4 regions of the Psychromonas sp. MME2 genome follow, and region 1 is predicted to be linked to each of the others. Evidence: predicted binding sites of a transcription regulator. Region 1 holds the regulator's gene; each other region holds the start of a gene.
What was found. Region 1 encodes sigma-54, which starts transcription at its own class of promoters, with help from an activator protein. Its sites were predicted from a motif close to GTTGGCACGNNNNTNGNNT; they were not measured.

Region 1 (4,221 bases):
ACAATCCCAACACACTATCAGCATCGGCCTGTTTTCCTTGATGCTTAATGGTGATGGTGGCATCAAAAGAGTTTACTAATTCAACCAATTTTATGGTTGCTCGTGTATGCAGGCCAAGTTTATTCTGTATTGTAATTGTTTGATTAATGATAGCCATTTATTTATTGCCTTTTAAACATTTATGTTCAATTTGCACTTGGTAGTGAGGTTTAAAACGTGCCGCTATTTGCTCAGTGACATAGACGAACGGTGTTTCCCTCCAGTACAACCAATCGCAATCGTGACGTAATTTCGGTTATTCGTTTCAAGGTAGGGTAACCAAGAGTGGAATAGATTTTCTATTTGATTGATGGTCTGCTCGACCATAGGCTGGCTACGCAGGTAATCTTTAACTGGCTTTTCAAGGCCAGTGTGTTCTTGCAGTTCTGGTATCCAATGAGGGTTGGGTAAAAAGCGTACATCAAACATATAATCAGCATCTTCCGGGACCTTATATTTAAAGCCAAAAGATTGGAAAATAATCAATAAGTTACTTTTAGTTGAACCTTGTAAGTGAAGTTTTAGATGTTCGTTGAGATTGTGAATCGATAACGTTGTGGTATCAATCGTTAATGAGGCTATATTCTTTATGGGAAGTAGTAGCTCTTGTTCTAGGTCTAGCGCTTGCGATAAGGATAATTTGCGTTTAGATAATGGATGCAGGCGCCTTGTTTCACTATAACGGCGGATTAAAGCGCTGGTCATGGCATCGAGATAAATTATTTCTACTTCAATTTTATTCTGTAATGCAGCAAGCAACGTTTCTATAGCGGCTATGTCGTGAGGCAAGTTGCGAATATCTAAGCTGATCGCAACTTTATTATTGCTGGGATCAACGCTATCAAGTAATTGTTCAAGGAGTTGGTATGGGACACCATCGATGCAGTTATAACCTAAATCTTCAAGTACATGTAACGCGATCGTTTTTCCTGAGCCTGAGCGTCCACTAATAATTATTAATTTCATGCTAATCCCAACTAGTTATTGACTCTGTCCTATGTTAACTACTCTGATTGTAGTAATTTAAACAAGGCTTCGTCTGAATCTGCCGTTCTCAATTGACGCAGAAATGGTTTATCTAATAATTTTTTGCTAATTTCAGAGAGTGCAACTAGGTACTCTTGGCATTTATCTTCAGGAACAAAAATAGCAAATAAAAGGTCGACATTATTACCATCGTAAGCATCGTAATCAATGGCTGTATCACATTGTAAAAAAACGGCTGTAGCGGGCAACGATGTATCAATTTTTACATGTGGGATTGCAATGCCGCTTCCGACCCCCGTTGACCCTATTTTTTCACGCGCAATTAAATCGTTAAATAACGTTTGTGCGTCAATGCCTAGTTTTTCAGCCGCGATATGGCTAATTTTTTCTAGTGCGCCTTTTTTACTTGTACAGTTTACCTTGCTGAAAACGGAGTCTTGAGTTAATAAAGTCGATATTTTCATATTATATATTCTGTTTACGATCCATAAAATTAGCGCGCAATTCTAGCAGGTTCTTCTTGAATGACTATTAACAAATAGTCATTTTTTAATCTTAATCAAGTCTATAGCAACTGTTTACGCTGATTTGATGGCGGTATACCTAATGATTCTCTATATTTTGCAATGGTTCTACGTGCGACTTTAATACCTTGCTCTTCGAGTAACTGAGTTATTTTATTATCACTTAAAGGTTTATTTGGTGATTCTGCTGTTACTAGCTTCTTGATTAATGCGCGAATGGCTGTCGATGAACACTCTCCACCACTTTCAGTGGCGACATGGCTAGAAAAGAAAAATTTGAGCTCATAAATCCCTCTAGGGGTGTGCATAAACTTCTGCGTAGTCACCCGAGAAATCGTTGATTCATGCATTTCAACCTCTAGTGCTACATCATTTAACACCATCGGTTTCATTGCTTCATCACCATACTCGAAAAAAGCTTGCTGTTGTTGGACGATACAATTGGAAACCTTTAGCAGTGTCTCATTTCGACTCTCTAAGCTTTTAATGAACCATTTAGCTTCTTGTAAGTGACCTTTAATAAATTGTGAATCTGTTTTACTGATATTAGATTTACATAAATCGGCATATTGCTGATTAATCGATAAGTGTGGATTGCAATCAGGGTTTAAAGAAACACGCCACTGCCCTGCAATTTTTTTAACGTAAACATCGGGTACGATATATTGTGCTTTACTCTCTTCGAGTTGATTGCCAGGACGAGGCTCTAGACTCTGAATAAGGCGCATTACTTCACCTAATTCACTCTCTTTTAGTTTAGTTTTTCTTGCTAATGTTCGGTAATCTCGATTAGCCAGTAAATCCATATGCAAATCAAGAATCATTAATGCTTCGCTGCGCCATTGTGTTTGTTCTGACAGATGTTTTAGTTGTATTTGCAAACACTCTTGTGTGGACCGAGCTGCCACACCAAGCGGATCAAAATGTTGGATACGTTTTAGTACCGCTTCCACTTCATCTAACTCTAGATCCGTTAGTTCATCATTTAAACTTTCTAAGATATCTCTGCAGCTAGTGGTTAAATAGCCGGATTCATCAATGGAATCGATAATTGCGGTAGCAATGAGCTGGTCTGTATCTGTAAATGGCGTCAACTGCATCTGCCAGATTAAGTGGTCTTGTAATGTATCTGAAGATTCGCCTTGATAGACAGTATCTTCACCTTCATAATTGACTGTGCCAGAGGAGACTGACGTTGTTGGTGGTGCAGTGAATGACTCTTCCCAGCTATTTTCAATAGGCAAATCATCGGAGAACTCCTGTTGAGTTAACGCCTCCGATGTGTCCATGTCGCTACTATCTTTTTGTTCGCTACTTACCTCTGCAATACCACTTTCATCGTCTTGTTGAAGTAGCGGATTTTCATCCAGCACATTTTGAATTTCTTGCTGTAAATCAAGTGTAGAGAGTTGTAATAATTTAATAGCTTGTTGTAATTGAGGGGTCATAGCAAGCTGCTGACCCATTTTCAATTGTAAACCCTGTTTTATCAAAGTATCTCTTCCTCTTACGCAAATAAGGTGATTAATTAAAGTCTAAACTCTTCACCCAAGTAGACCTGTTTTACATGGTCATTCTCTAATATTTCTTGCTGTGTGCCAACTGCAATAATTTCACCATGACTAACAATGTACGAGTGTTGGCAGACATCTAAGGTTTCTCGAACGTTATGGTCGGTAATTAATACGCCCAAACCGCGGTCACGCAACTGCTGAATAATATTTTTTATGTCGATAACTGAAATGGGATCCACACCGGCAAAGGGTTCATCTAGTAATATGAATTTTGGCTCTGTAGCAAGCGCTCGGGCTATCTCTACCCTGCGACGCTCACCACCGGATAAGCTCATCCCTTTGCTGTGGCGAATGTGGGTGATATGAAACTCTTGTAATAGGGTCTCTAGCTTATCTTCGCGCTGTGCTGCCGTTAACTCTTTACGAATTTGTAAAATGCCCATGATATTTTCGCTTACCGTTAAACGACGAAATATAGAGGCCTCCTGAGGGAGGTAACCGATCCCTTTTTGTGCTCGAATATGCATGGGATGATGAGAAATATCTTCATCATCAATGGTTATTTTACCTTCATCTTGTTTTACTAAACCCACCACCATGTAAAAAGAGGTTGTTTTACCCGCGCCGTTAGGGCCAAGTAAACCGACAATTTCACCTGTTTTCACGGTTAAGCTAACACCATTAACTACCGTGCGACCTTTGTAGCTTTTCACTAAACCTTGTGCAATTAATTCTGCCATTCTATCTATTCTTCTTTTTCTATGGTTTTGTCGTCCGAGGTCGATGTGTTTTTATTTTCAAATTGTGCGGGTAAAAATACCGTGTTAACACGATCAGTTGCAGCTTGACCCGTGCTCACCGTTAACTCTTCATTATTGATGGAGTACACGATTTTTTCACCATTAACTTCACTATCTAGTTGTTTTACTTGAGCATTGTCCTGTAGCGTGATGGTGCTTTCTGCTAGATCATAGCGAATGGTGTTGGCTTGGGCATCAAAGGGTTTGCCATCATCTTGTGTTTGATAAAATGTCGCTAAATTGCCTTCTGCTATCATTATTTCTTGGTTTGCTTTTTCACCACGAATGACCGTTAGTTTGTCTGCGGTAATTTTGATCGTTCCCTGAGTTAATATCACATTGTCAATAAATACAACC
Region 2 (4,221 bases), on a different contig from region 1:
TGATAGTACCAATCACCATGTGGTGGTTCACTCATTAGCTGTGTATCTCGTGTGATACCATGACTGCGTAAACGCTGCATTTTTTCCGCTAATCTTTGGTTATTGGTGGTGGCGATCCCCCCTTCTGCAGTCGTGATAATTTTCACTGGGTGAAAACTAAATACGCTGATATCGCTGTATTGACAATTACCGATGGGCTGATTTTGATAAAATCCACCAATGCCATGGGAGGCATCTTCAATAATAGCAAAGCCATATTCTAAGCTTAGCTGGTGGATTTTCTGCATATCACAGGATTGCCCGGTCAAATGAACAGGAATAACCACTTTAGGTAAACAGCTATTCTTTTTTGCCGCTATCAGTTTTTCTTCAAGCTGCAGAGGGCAAAGGTTATAAGTGACAGGATCTATGTCAACGAAATCAATGCTTGCACCGCAATATAAGGCGCAGTTTGCTGAGGCAACGAAGGTAATGGGGCTAGTCCAGACATGATCACCTGTCCCGACGCCGAGTGCTAAGCATGCGATATGCAGTGCAGAGGTTGCCGAGTTAACTGCCACGGCATATTGGGAAGATGTTACCGTTTTTATTGCATCTTCGAATAGAGGTACTTGCGGTCCTTGGGTTAGAAAGTCTGATTGCAAAACTGCAATGACCGCATTGATATCTTGTTGGTTAATATCTTGTTTACCGTAGGGGATCATGGTTGACTGCTATATTGATTTGTCAAATTTGATAATATCTTCAACACTTAAAAAGTGAGGATTATTACCAGAGTGAAATTCGTAACCTTGCTTAACCTCTTGACCATGCTCGCCAAGCAGGTTAATGGCATAGTCATTTTCACAGCCAAAAAATTGAATACTGGGTTTGAGCAGATAATGGTCGGTAAATTCTAAGGTGAGGTGCGACTCATCCGCAGGGCACATGATTTCATGAATTTTTTCCCCTGGGCGAATGCCTATTATTTTTATCGGTAAATGCGGCGCGTAAGCCGTTGCAAGGTCGATAATATTAATAGAAGGTATTTTTGGTACAAAGATCTCGCCACCATGCATACGTTGGAAATTTTTAAGTACGAAGTCGACACCATCTTGTAGCGTGATCCAAAAGCGAGTCATCTCTTTATGGGTAATAGGGATATGGTCGCAACCATCGGCAATTATTTTTTTAAAGTAGGGTACTACACTGCCTCGCGAACCCGCCACATTACCATAACGGACCACTGAAAATAGGGTCTCATTTGACCCGACAATATTATTTGCAGCGACAAAGAGCTTATCTGAGCAAAGTTTGGTTGCACCGTAAAGGTTAACGGGATTAGCGGCTTTATCGGTGGATAGGGCGATAACTTTTTTTACGCCATTATCAATGGCCGCTTTTATCACGTTTTCAGCGCCTAAAATGTTAGTCTTAATGCACTCCATCGGATTATATTCCGAGGCGGGGACATGTTTCATGGCTGCTGCATGGATCACGTAATCGACATCAGACATAGCACGTTGTACTCGTTCTGCATCCCGGACATCACCAATAAAATAACGCATACAAGGCTGGTTGAAAATTTGCTGCATCTCGAATTGTTTTAGCTCGTCACGAGAAAAGATAATAATTTTTTTCGGCTGGTAACGTTCGAGTAATGTTTGCACATACTTTTTACCAAAAGAACCGGTTCCGCCAGTAATGAGTATTGTTTTATTATTGAACATAATCGACCTTTAGGTAGCTGTTAGTTACTTATTTATATACGTTTTTCTTATAGGCATTAAGTTTGCCTTTATTGCGTTTTAGAGACAAGGCTTGTTCTTTGAGCATTGTCTGTTTTTGCGATGCAACTATCTGTAATTGCTGTAAAAGCGCTTCTAACTTTGCTAACTGAGGAAGGAAATCCTGCAAAGCTTGTTGTGTCTGAGTATCTAGCAAAGAATACATTTTTGAAGAAAAATGCTTTTCTAATAATTGAAACTCATCGATATTATTTTCATTTAAACAAGCGTTGAGTTGTTGTGTTAACACAAACAACTCATCTAATTTAGATTCGATTGCATTATCCATTATCTATACTGCTGACGAATTTCTTGAGGGATTGCGTCCCATCCAGATTTTATTTCTGAAATTAAAGTGCCGACTTCCGTCAATAGCTCTGCTTTATTTTGTATATTAGCCTGGGTAACCTGTGAAATCATATAGGAATATAAGTTAAAAAGGTTGTTAGAAAGCTCCCCCCCTTTTTCCATATCTAAACTATCCTGTAATTCACCGATTAATCCTATTACTCGGTTCAATAATTTGTTTTTATTTTCTATATCCTTGCGCTCTATAGCTCCTTTCGCAGCAGCTAAATTGCCTAGAATATGTTGCATGACTAATGATATCAAAGTATGTGGATCAGCCTGTTCAATTTGGGATAAATTCGAACTTTGATATTTCTTAATAGAAAGACGCGTCATATTTTCTGTTTCCTTGCGACTACTTTAAATTTAATGCTACGTATACTGCTAAATATACTCGTTACTAATGAAAATGCATCTTATTCAAGATTATGTTGTGTTGTTTGACGCTTTTTTAACGTTAATTTGTCAATATTACGCCGCTTTAATCTGACAAATAGTTTAGCAAAATGTATACCAACCTTAAAAAATCTAATGGAAAACTCGATTGTAATGGTTGTTTTTTTCGTTTTGATTGTACCGTCAGAATCTGGGCATCGTCATATAATTGACAATAATCGTTTTTTTATTTATCTAATTTGCGTTAAAATGGTTCGCTACATGCTCAGCCTACTATAGGCTTAACGAGTCATATCGTTTAATTTTAGAAGTGAATCTTATGGAACAGCGATCTCCTATCTATATAGTGGGTACTAGTCAGGCACAATATGATACTTTATCTACCGTATTAAATTTTGTCGGTGAAAATTGTTTATCTGTTATGCAAGCGGACTTATTAAATCAGATTAATGAGCGCGCTCCGCTATGTATTATTCTTGGAGATGTCAATGCAGCTTCTATTGAACTGCTTGATGCCTTTCCTAATAACGCCTTTTTGACGTTATCGGGTGAAGACAATCAGTCCAGCAATCACATTGGCGTATTAGAGTTACCCGTTGAGTACGCCAAATTAATGCAATTACTGCATCTTTGCCAGTCCTTTAATGGCTCAGATAAAAAACTACAAAAAGCCAATAAATACTTACTGACATCCTTGGTTGGACGAGGAGGGCGCATTCAAGAAGTGCGTTATTTAGTTGAGCAAGTTGCTGATAGTAAAGCAAATGTATTAATTCTTGGCGAATCTGGAACGGGTAAGGAAGTGGTCGCTCGTGCTATTCATGAAATATCTAGCCGTAAAAACGGGCCTTTTGTCCCGGTCAATTGTGGGGCTATTCCTGCTGAGTTATTAGAAAGTGAATTATTTGGTCACGAAAAGGGCGCTTTTACGGGGGCTTTCTCTGCACGTAAAGGTCGCTTTGAGCTGGCTGAAGGTGGAACACTATTTTTGGATGAAATTGGTGACATGCCAATGCCAATGCAAGTTAAGCTATTACGTGTACTGCAAGAGCGAACCTTCGAGCGTGTTGGTGGCACTAAATCACTACAGGCTGATGTTCGCGTTGTCGCTGCCACGCATCGTAATCTTGAAGAGCTTATTGAAAAAGGCGAATTTCGTGAAGATCTCTATTATCGCTTAAATGTCTTCCCCATCGAAAAACCGGCATTGCGCGATCGTCAAGAAGATGTCCCATTATTATTACAGGAACTTTTATCACGTTTAGAGAGCGACCATAAGGCGAGCCTACGTTTTACACAACGAGCTCTTGATTCTCTGATGCAACATAATTGGCCAGGCAATGTACGAGAGTTATCTAATTTATTAGAAAGATTACTTATTTTACATCCTAATCGTATTATTGATTTATGCGATTTACCAATAAAATACCGTCATGTTGATGCGCAAGGTGAATTTGTTGAAACTATTCAATATAGTCCTGAGCAAGAAGCGATTGCTGAACGTGATGCGTTAATTGATATGTTTGGCAATTCACCCGTGACGGCAGAGGAAACTGAAAGTTTTGATGAGTCGTTAGGATTCCTCGGGCAGTTGCCACCCGATGGTATGAACTTAAAAGATAAATTGACGGAATTTGAAATTGAGATGATCCGTCAAGCTTTAGATAGTCAAGATGGTGTTGTATCGCATGCCGCCGAACTGCTGTCGATG
Region 3 (4,221 bases), on a different contig from region 1:
CGTAAATAATAAAACTACTAATTAATAAAGTTGACCACGCTAAACGGCTCGCCTGTTCATCGGCCAATACATTTAACGCACCTAAATGGCTTTCTTGAATCTGTGCGATATTGGGTACTAACACCCCCAATTGCCCAGGAAGATAGGCGAGCAGTTCTGTTAACCACTGTAGATTAGCTACCGACAATATGCTGCTTTGCCAGATAAAATCAACTTGATGTGTCGCAAGCATAGCAACCAACATGAGCGTTGCACCGAGAAAATAGCTAAACCATAATCGATGGGTTAAAGCGGAGAGTTGGTAGCGACCTAATTTATCAGTAAAAAAGACGGCAAAATAACATTTAAAGAGCGTCCAAAAATGCACATCCTGTGATGCATTCCGATTAAAACGCTGTTCAATTTTCCTACATATATACATACAACTACGGAGCAGCCAGCCTTGAGTTAACTCCTTAGATTGAAAAAAAAAGAGCAACCAAAGCAGTAAACTAATCATATTAGGAATAAAAAAAGAGTAAAAACCCAGAAAAAATTGATTTGAGAGTCGGCAACAGTAAAGAAAAACTGCTTTACACTAAGCCCTCCAATGATCAATACAATCAGTGATAATACTCTGAATAAATTCATTGTTAATCGCTGAAAATGAACAAAATGAGCCGAGATATGTAACGTACTATCTAGTTTTTGAGCTCGCTCTAATAGCAATAATTCAAAGGTTTTATCTTTACTAGTACTGACTGTAGTGGTTAAAACAGGCAACTCACCCTCAATTGAACGCACCCCTTCAGCTAATAGTCTCTGCTTAAATAAATCCAATGAATGCTCCTTAGAGACGGTTAATCCATTTATAAAAGAGTAGTAGATAGAAACACTCAAACAACATTTTCCTATCTACTCATTGCAGTTTACTTAGCAAGGGGCTTAGTTGAACGAATCGCTGACCACCACGCATCATCGGCATCAATTTGCCCATTTTCATCTAATGGTGGGTAAGGTAAATTTTTCTCTTTACATAAATTAGTGAAAATAGGATGCCCCCCTTCAAACAAGATACGGTCAACTTCCTCATTCGGCAGTCTACATCCACCGTTATACATGCCAGCAATTTCACGTTGACGCTGTGCTTCATATAAAATCAGTGCGGAGGCAACGGATACATTAAGAGACTGACACATCCCAACCATCGGTATAATGACATCTTGATCAGCCAACGCTAGCGCTTCCGCACTAATACCATGCTTTTCTTGCCCCATCAGGATGGCCGTGGGTTTGCTATAATCCACTTCACGAAAATCAATCGCAGTATCAGATAAATTAGTTGCAATAATCTGCATGCCTTGAGCACGTAAAGTCGCGATGGCTTCTTCAATTGAATCATGGGAATGTACATTAACCCAATTTTGACTACCCGTGGCACTTTTACCAGAAAGACGCATGGATCTATTTTCCCACGTTGCATGAACATCACTAACGCCAACCGCATCCGCTGTACGCACGATAGCAGATAAATTATGAGGTTTATGCACTTGTTCTAAACATATCGTCAGTTCAGGTTGGCGACGGTTGAGCATTTGGGTAATACGAGCAAAACGTTCTGGTGACATAATCATTCTCAAAATCAGGTAAAGAGTAAAATGTGCATTATACATTAATAATGCACGACAAAAAGAGACTGAAAACAAAGGATGGTTATCTATTTAAAAGCAGTAGAGAGTCGATAAGAGAACAATATAGGTAATTGATATTCACTTTTCTCGTATAACAGCGCAAAACTGGTTATCGTGCTATTGCCTAGACAAAAAGTGAAGTGTCAATATTCCGGCAAGTAGCTTGCCGGAATGAATGGTTAATCTTTAAATGATCTAATCACGCAGTGGAATATAATTTTTACGAGCATAATCCGGGCGTGCCGCTTTTAATATTGCCGCTTCCTCTTCGGTTAACTTCCCCGTTGGCAAACAAAGCACTTTGTAAGTTAATAATGGTCGTGCATCGATAGAGATAGAGAGCTTTATTACACGCCCACTGCCCTTTACCTCCTGCGCAGGAAATGCAGGCACCAACACACCAGAATGCAGAAGGTTACTCACTGCGGGCTCATTCATTGGTAAAGATAAAACATTTTTTTGTTGAATGACAAATTCACGTAACAGTGCTTTCTCTTCAAAATCCAAATTCTGAATCATCTTATTACGGGTGAAAACCAGTTTTCGTTCCGCCAACACCGTACAAAAATGAGTAAATATGAAGAGGACTAAACGCGTTAATAAATAAGATCCGGCTAAAAGCGCCAAAATCCACGCATACGGGGTAAAGAAGTTTGACCACTGGTCAGTACCGGATATCTTTAATATCGATGCAGGCGCAATAATCAGCGTCGCACAAACCAAACACAACCAGGCCATTGTCAGCGTAATGCCTTTTTGATCTTTTATACGTTGAATAAACTGTACCATTATTTACCTCCCTGCCAAATTATTGTTATACAAGGCAATAAAGCAATTAATGTGCCAAAAGAAAGGTCACCCTTATCGTGTTGTTTTAAATGTAATAAAAAAGGAGCCGAAGCTCCTTGATGACTAAGGTGCTAACTGTTTAGCCTGCATCAATAACATTTGCTTGGCAAACAAACTCTTCACCATTCTTTGGTGTGACTATTTTGACGGTCAGCAAGCCATTAGTCTGACCATTCGCTTCATCTTCATTGGCTAAAATTAATGTTTTTACCCAAGGCTCGATGCTATTGCTCGACTTAGTAAATGAAGTTGTGCCCTCTATTTTGCCGTTAGCTGTTTCAATAGAGATAGTCGTATCTGTCGGTGGTGTATTCCCATTTTCATCTTGTACGATAAACTGTAGTGGGATACTTTGCACAGCAGTTAAATCAATATTACCATTTGTTAAATCGACATCGTTAGCATAAATATTACATCTAACTGAATCCGAAGCCATAGCTAAAGTGGCATTCATACGCACATGTACTAGTGATTGATTACAGTTTCCTGCTGTTTGTTCCGCATCAGAACATAGCGCACCAGTAAATAAGCCATCTGCTTCCGTATATATCTGATCATCAACGATTGTATCTGTTTCTAGGGCAATAAACTCTTCATCTGAAGCTGCATCATAAACGCCATTATTATTATAATCAAAAAAGACTTCAGGTAAGTCAGTTTGGTTATTGAAAATAGGGGTATCAACAACAGTAAATATGTCGCCATTAGAGAACCAACCATCATTGTCCTTATCAACAAAACTTTCTTCACCTAATGCCCAAGCTGTGATAGTAATGCGACCATCTGCAGGACGTGGATTAGAAGAAATCCATTGCATTGAACAGGTACCTTGTAATGTTTCACAGTAACCAACTGGCGAAGTAGTATTTTGAATTTTACCGCCTTCTGTATGGAAATATACAACGGTTCCATCAGGCACCGTATTATTGAAATGGTCAGAGAGAATAACAGTAACATCAACAGTCTCTCCATTATGATTCCAAGCTGAGGGAGCGAAATCAGATAAACCAAGCGTAAAACTATTCTGATCTGGTAACCCTGTTGAAATTGAAATAGCATCGGATTGAACAGAGATCGAAGTATTAGAATCGAGCGTCACTTTTACCTTAGATAAGCCACTCACTTTTCCTGAGCTAACAGTCGTCCTAACGTAACCATCGCTATCGGTTGTACCACTCAATGGATTAATGGAACCACCTGAAGGCAAATCGGCAGTGAATGTAACATCTTCAGAGTCTACGGGGGCACCATTCTTATCAAGCAACTGGAAGGTTACAATTGACGCTTCAGCACGCCCTGCACCACCAGTACCCTGGATAGCAATAAAAGATTGAGATGAGCTAGTATAGGTAAAATAGGAAGGTACGCCAGCGACCTCTTCAACGGGTTCAGTGGGTACAGGATCAGTTGGATCGGTAGGGTCAGTCGGATCGGTTGGCGTACTTTCGCCTTCAAGGCTTCCCCCACAGGCTGTCAAAAAAAACGCCGTGAATACAACTGCAAACAGTTTATGCCATTGCATAATTAATTCCTTTTATGAGTGTAAATTTCCAATTTTGGTAATTATAAAGCAATAATTTTTTACTGCGGTACTTTATTGCTGATTATCTGATACAGTTCAACAATATATAGGATATTACGAAGATTAACAAATAAGGTTTTGATCATGAATTTTAGAGATTTAGAATACTTAATTGCGCTA
Region 4 (4,221 bases), 360 kb from region 1:
CTTCTCCTACGGAAAAATCCCAAAATGCAAAGGGAGGAATTGGCGTGTGGTTGACGCTCCAATTGATAATTGTATCTTCTGAAATATGTTCGCCTTTATCGTTAGTAAGGGTGTGATAGGTGCCAATAAATAGTGCGTCATAATTATTTTCATCTGCATTATTTATCTCCTCCTGCCAAATTTCCCAGTTACCGATAAGTTTTATTTCTACTTCTATCGATGATACTTTTATCTTAGTCGAGTTCGCAAAGACCTCATTTAAAATGACGTGAGAAGTGGTACTGTTATCAAATAGGAGTAAGACGCGATTTACTTTTTTAGCAAGTACCTGAGCAATGGTTGGAATAGCTCGTTTAATGAGTGGTCGTTCTAACACTCCACAAATATTATCACTGGGATAGATATTGTAATTGCGAGGATTGTTATTTATTCCCAAATAGATGACCGGAGTTTGTGTTTGATTTAAACGTTCACCGAGATGGAGTAGTGCAATATCATCACCTAATATAACTAAATCAGGTTGTTTCTCCTCAAAAAATTCCCATGCTAAATTGGCTTGCTGTTGATACTGATATTTAGCTATTCGTTTGCCATTTATTTGGAAATAGATAAGTTCAAAGTCATCATTAAGTACAGATTTTATGCCTTCAATATAGCTTTGGTCCCAGCTGTGTTGACTGTGGTAACTTTCTATTATTAATATTTTTTGTTTTGCAAATATGGGGAAAGAAAAAAATAACAGTATGATATATAAAGCAAAGCATAATACTTTTTTCATATTACCTTCATTATTTAGTGCTTGTTCGCCTAATGTCTATTTTTAATATTGGAGAGTCGTATTCATTAGTATAACTATATTTGGGTATAGTATTTGATCTGGTTTATTAAAATGAGATATAAAGCAACAATAGCCATTATGAATAATGGCTATTGTTACCTCTAGTTCATGGCATTACTGTTACCACTTTTTATAACCTAAAAATTTACCATTCATGGTGATCACGACCCGATCGCCAGCAGGGTTTTCTTCTTTATCGACGCTAAGAGTGAAATCTATTGCACTCATGATACCATCCCCAAATTTTTCTTGAATAACATCTTTAAGCGGGAGTCCGTAAACTTGCATAATTTCATAGAAGCGATAAATTAAGGGGTCAGTTGGTACGGTATCAATGAGCCCTTTAACTGGATATTGCGTAAGCGCTTTAGTCCATGATAAATCAATTTCTAGTATGGAAAGTAAAGCTTGCGCTTCTTCAATTGATGCACTGGCTTGGCCATAGATAAGTGAAGCGGTCCATACTTCACTTCTGCCTAGCGCATCCCCGAGATCCGTAAAGGATAAGCCTTTATTTGATTTTGCCTCTAACAGTAGATTTGTTAAATCAGACATCATTCACCTCATTTTTATTGATTATGCACTTACCTGTGCATGGGGCTCTTTTACATTAAAGAAATTTGTAATAAGCGAAAACTATGCCATTTGCTTAATTAGATGTATTGATTGCCACGATACATGGTGTGGCACTCCCTTTGGTTGATGCGGTGCACCTTTTTAAGTTAACCGCAGGTTAAATTTTTGTTAAAAACTTAACCCAATTTAGTGCGAAACTGCATTTTCAGCACTGTTATGGTGCTTGTAAAAATATCATTTACTTATCGAACAAAATATTGCCATTAAAAATCAATTGCTTATGTCATTTTAATTTATTGGTATGTATGTTGCTAATCTGTTAATAGCGTGATCTAGGGCATGCATAAATAATTTTAAACCAATATACAGAGGATGTATTATGTCATATATAGAACCGAGTGAATTTGTCACCAAAATGGTTGATTCTGGTGAACAAAAAGTATACATGTCGACGAAAGACACCCTTATACGTGCATTTATGGCGGGGGCCATTTTAGGTTTAGCCGCTGTGTTTGCGATAACCGTGGCAACAAAAACAGGGAGTCCTATTTTAGGTGCTTGTCTGTTTCCAGTCGGTTTTATTATGCTTTATTTGATGAAATTTGATCTGTTAACGGGAGTATTTACGCTGGCTCCATTAGCGTTATTTGATAAACGTCCAGGTGTTACCGCTGCTGGCGTGCTTCGTAACTGGGGGCTTGTTTTTATTGGTAACTTTGCTGGTGCTTTAACCACCGCCTTTTTCATCTCGTTTATTCTAACCTATGGTTACTCTACGGATGGCGGCGCTTTAGCTGCTAAAGTAAGTAGTATTGGTGAAGCTAGAACATTAGGCTATCAAGAACATGGTCTAGGTGGTTGGATAACGATTTTTATTCGCGGTATGTTATGTAACTGGATGGTCTCCATGGGGGTTGTTGGAGCAATGATTTCCACCAGTGCTGGGGCTAAAATGGCCGCCATGTGGATGCCTGTTATGCTGTTCTTCTTCATGGGGTTTGAGCATTCAATTGTTAATATGTTTTTATTCCCTTTCTCTATGATCATGGGGGGAGACTTTACAGTTTATGATTACTTATTATGGAATGAAATTCCTACCGTATTAGGTAACCTTGTCGGTGGCTTGTTACTGGTTGGTTTACCACTTTATTTCACCCATGTTAAAACATCACCTGTGCGTAAAATTGCTTAATCGCTGTTGTTAATCGGCAGCCTTATTTAGGCTCTAAAGTGATAAGACTTTAGAGCCTTTTTATTTAGGGCACACTATAAAACATGGGCAGATCCCACGGTGAAAATCTCATTCGGGTAATAAAGGTAGGAGATAATTGATGGAGCAAGCGTTAGCTGTCAGCATTGGTCAAGCAACCGATAAAGGTATTAAAAAAATCAATCAAGATGCAATGGGATATGTTATCCCTAACGAACCTTTATTAAGTAGCAAAGGTGTTGTGCTGGCTATGGCTGACGGGATCAGTTCAAGTCATGTTAGTCAAATAGCCAGCGATACCGCTGTGGCAAGTTTTTTAGCAGATTATTATTGTACCTCTGATTCTTGGTCTGTTAACACATCGGCTCAGAAAGTCATTAAATCAATCAATCATTGGTTATATGCACAAACAGCTAATAGCCCCTATCGTTATGAAAAAGATAAAGGCTACATTGCGACTTTTAGCACCCTCATCATTAAATCTAATACAGCCCATTTATTGCACTGCGGTGATACCCGTATTTTGCGTATTTCAGATAATCAATTAGTACAATTAACCCAGGATCATCGCCGCGTTGTTTCTTCAGAAGTGAGTTATTTAACGCGTGCTTTAGGGATAGATCCCGCTTTAGATATTGATTATCACAGTGAAATTATCGCAGAGGGGGATCTATTTATTCTCGCTACTGATGGTGTCTATGAGTTTGTTAGTGAAGCGTATATATTAGCGACTATTGCAGAATTTGATAATTTAACGCTTGCCGCAGAGAGGATCATAGAGCAAGCGATGTTGTCGGGTAGTGATGATAACTTAACTATTCAGATTGTTAAGATAGAAAAATTACCCAATTATCAACTCAGCGAAGTTCAGCAGCATGTCTCAATGCTACCTTTACCGCCGAGATTAACAGCGAGAATGGTATTTGATGGTTATACGATTCTTCGTGAAATATATATAAGCAGTCGTAGCCATGTATTTCTAGCATCTGATATAGAAAGTCAGCAACTTGTGGTTATTAAAACCCCCTCAACGGAACTGCGTAATGATAAACAATACCTAGAACGTTTTATGCTCGAAGAGTGGATCGCCAAACGTATTAATAATCCGCATGTGGTGAAAGCAATAGAGCCAACTCGTAAGCGCAATTTCTTATATTTGGTGAGTGAATATATTGAAGGTATTTCATTAAAACAGTGGATGATAGACAACCCGCAAGCAACCATTAATCAAGTAAGAGATATTATTGGACAAGTTGCAAAGGGGTTGCAAGCGTTTCATCGACAAGAGATGGTTCATCAAGACTTACGCCCCGATAATATTATGATTGACCATAACCAGACCGTTAAGATCATCGATTTTGGTTCGACCTTCATCGCGGGAGTAACGGATATTAAAAATGAAGAAGCAGTAAGAGGTACTATGCGTTACTCTGCTCCTGAATATTTTTTAGGTGAAGTTGGCACTGCCCGTTCCGATATTTATGCACTAGCGGTCATTACCTACCAAATGTTATCAGGCCGTTTTCCATACCATGCAAAAATAGCGCAGGTAAGAAGTCTTTCGGCACAACGACGTTTGAGTTATACAAGTTTAATT

Region 2: the regulator sigma-54 is predicted to act here: its motif matches at 2,614-2,632, upstream of fliS (flagellar export chaperone FliS).
Region 3: the regulator sigma-54 is predicted to act here: its motif matches at 2,500-2,518, upstream of AB1A03_RS00680 (superinfection exclusion B family protein).
Region 4: the regulator sigma-54 is predicted to act here: its motif matches at 1,710-1,728, upstream of AB1A03_RS13200 (formate/nitrite transporter family protein).

Annotation. Positions count from the first base shown of each region.
Region 1 covers NZ_JBEWXI010000012.1:201,090-205,310, forward strand. The annotation lists gene AB1A03_RS11205 (HPr family phosphocarrier protein) at 1-157, opposite strand, end outside; partial or broken gene rapZ (RNase adapter RapZ) at 158-1,005, opposite strand; gene ptsN (PTS IIA-like nitrogen regulatory protein PtsN) at 1,044-1,490, opposite strand; gene AB1A03_RS11220 (RNA polymerase factor sigma-54) at 1,592-3,040, opposite strand; gene lptB (LPS export ABC transporter ATP-binding protein) at 3,079-3,804, opposite strand; gene lptA (lipopolysaccharide transport periplasmic protein LptA) at 3,810-4,221, opposite strand, start outside.
Region 2 covers NZ_JBEWXI010000007.1:101,301-105,521, forward strand. The annotation lists gene pseC (UDP-4-amino-4,6-dideoxy-N-acetyl-beta-L-altrosamine transaminase) at 1-704, opposite strand, end outside; gene pseB (UDP-N-acetylglucosamine 4,6-dehydratase (inverting)) at 714-1,709, opposite strand; gene AB1A03_RS07490 (hypothetical protein) at 1,738-2,055, opposite strand; gene fliS (flagellar export chaperone FliS) at 2,055-2,450, opposite strand; gene AB1A03_RS07500 (sigma-54 dependent transcriptional regulator) at 2,830-4,221, shown strand, end outside.
Region 3 covers NZ_JBEWXI010000002.1:94,133-98,353, forward strand. The annotation lists gene AB1A03_RS00665 (DUF2868 domain-containing protein) at 1-421, opposite strand, end outside; gene AB1A03_RS00670 (hypothetical protein) at 496-879, opposite strand; gene trmH (tRNA (guanosine(18)-2'-O)-methyltransferase TrmH) at 909-1,607, opposite strand; gene AB1A03_RS00680 (superinfection exclusion B family protein) at 1,866-2,459, opposite strand; gene AB1A03_RS00685 (Ig-like domain-containing protein) at 2,599-4,041, opposite strand; gene AB1A03_RS00690 (LysR substrate-binding domain-containing protein) at 4,186-4,221, shown strand, end outside.
Region 4 covers NZ_JBEWXI010000012.1:563,244-567,464, forward strand. The annotation lists gene AB1A03_RS13190 (ABC transporter substrate-binding protein) at 1-778, opposite strand, end outside; gene cynS (cyanase) at 959-1,393, opposite strand; gene AB1A03_RS13200 (formate/nitrite transporter family protein) at 1,794-2,606, shown strand; gene AB1A03_RS13205 (bifunctional protein-serine/threonine kinase/phosphatase) at 2,746-4,221, shown strand, end outside.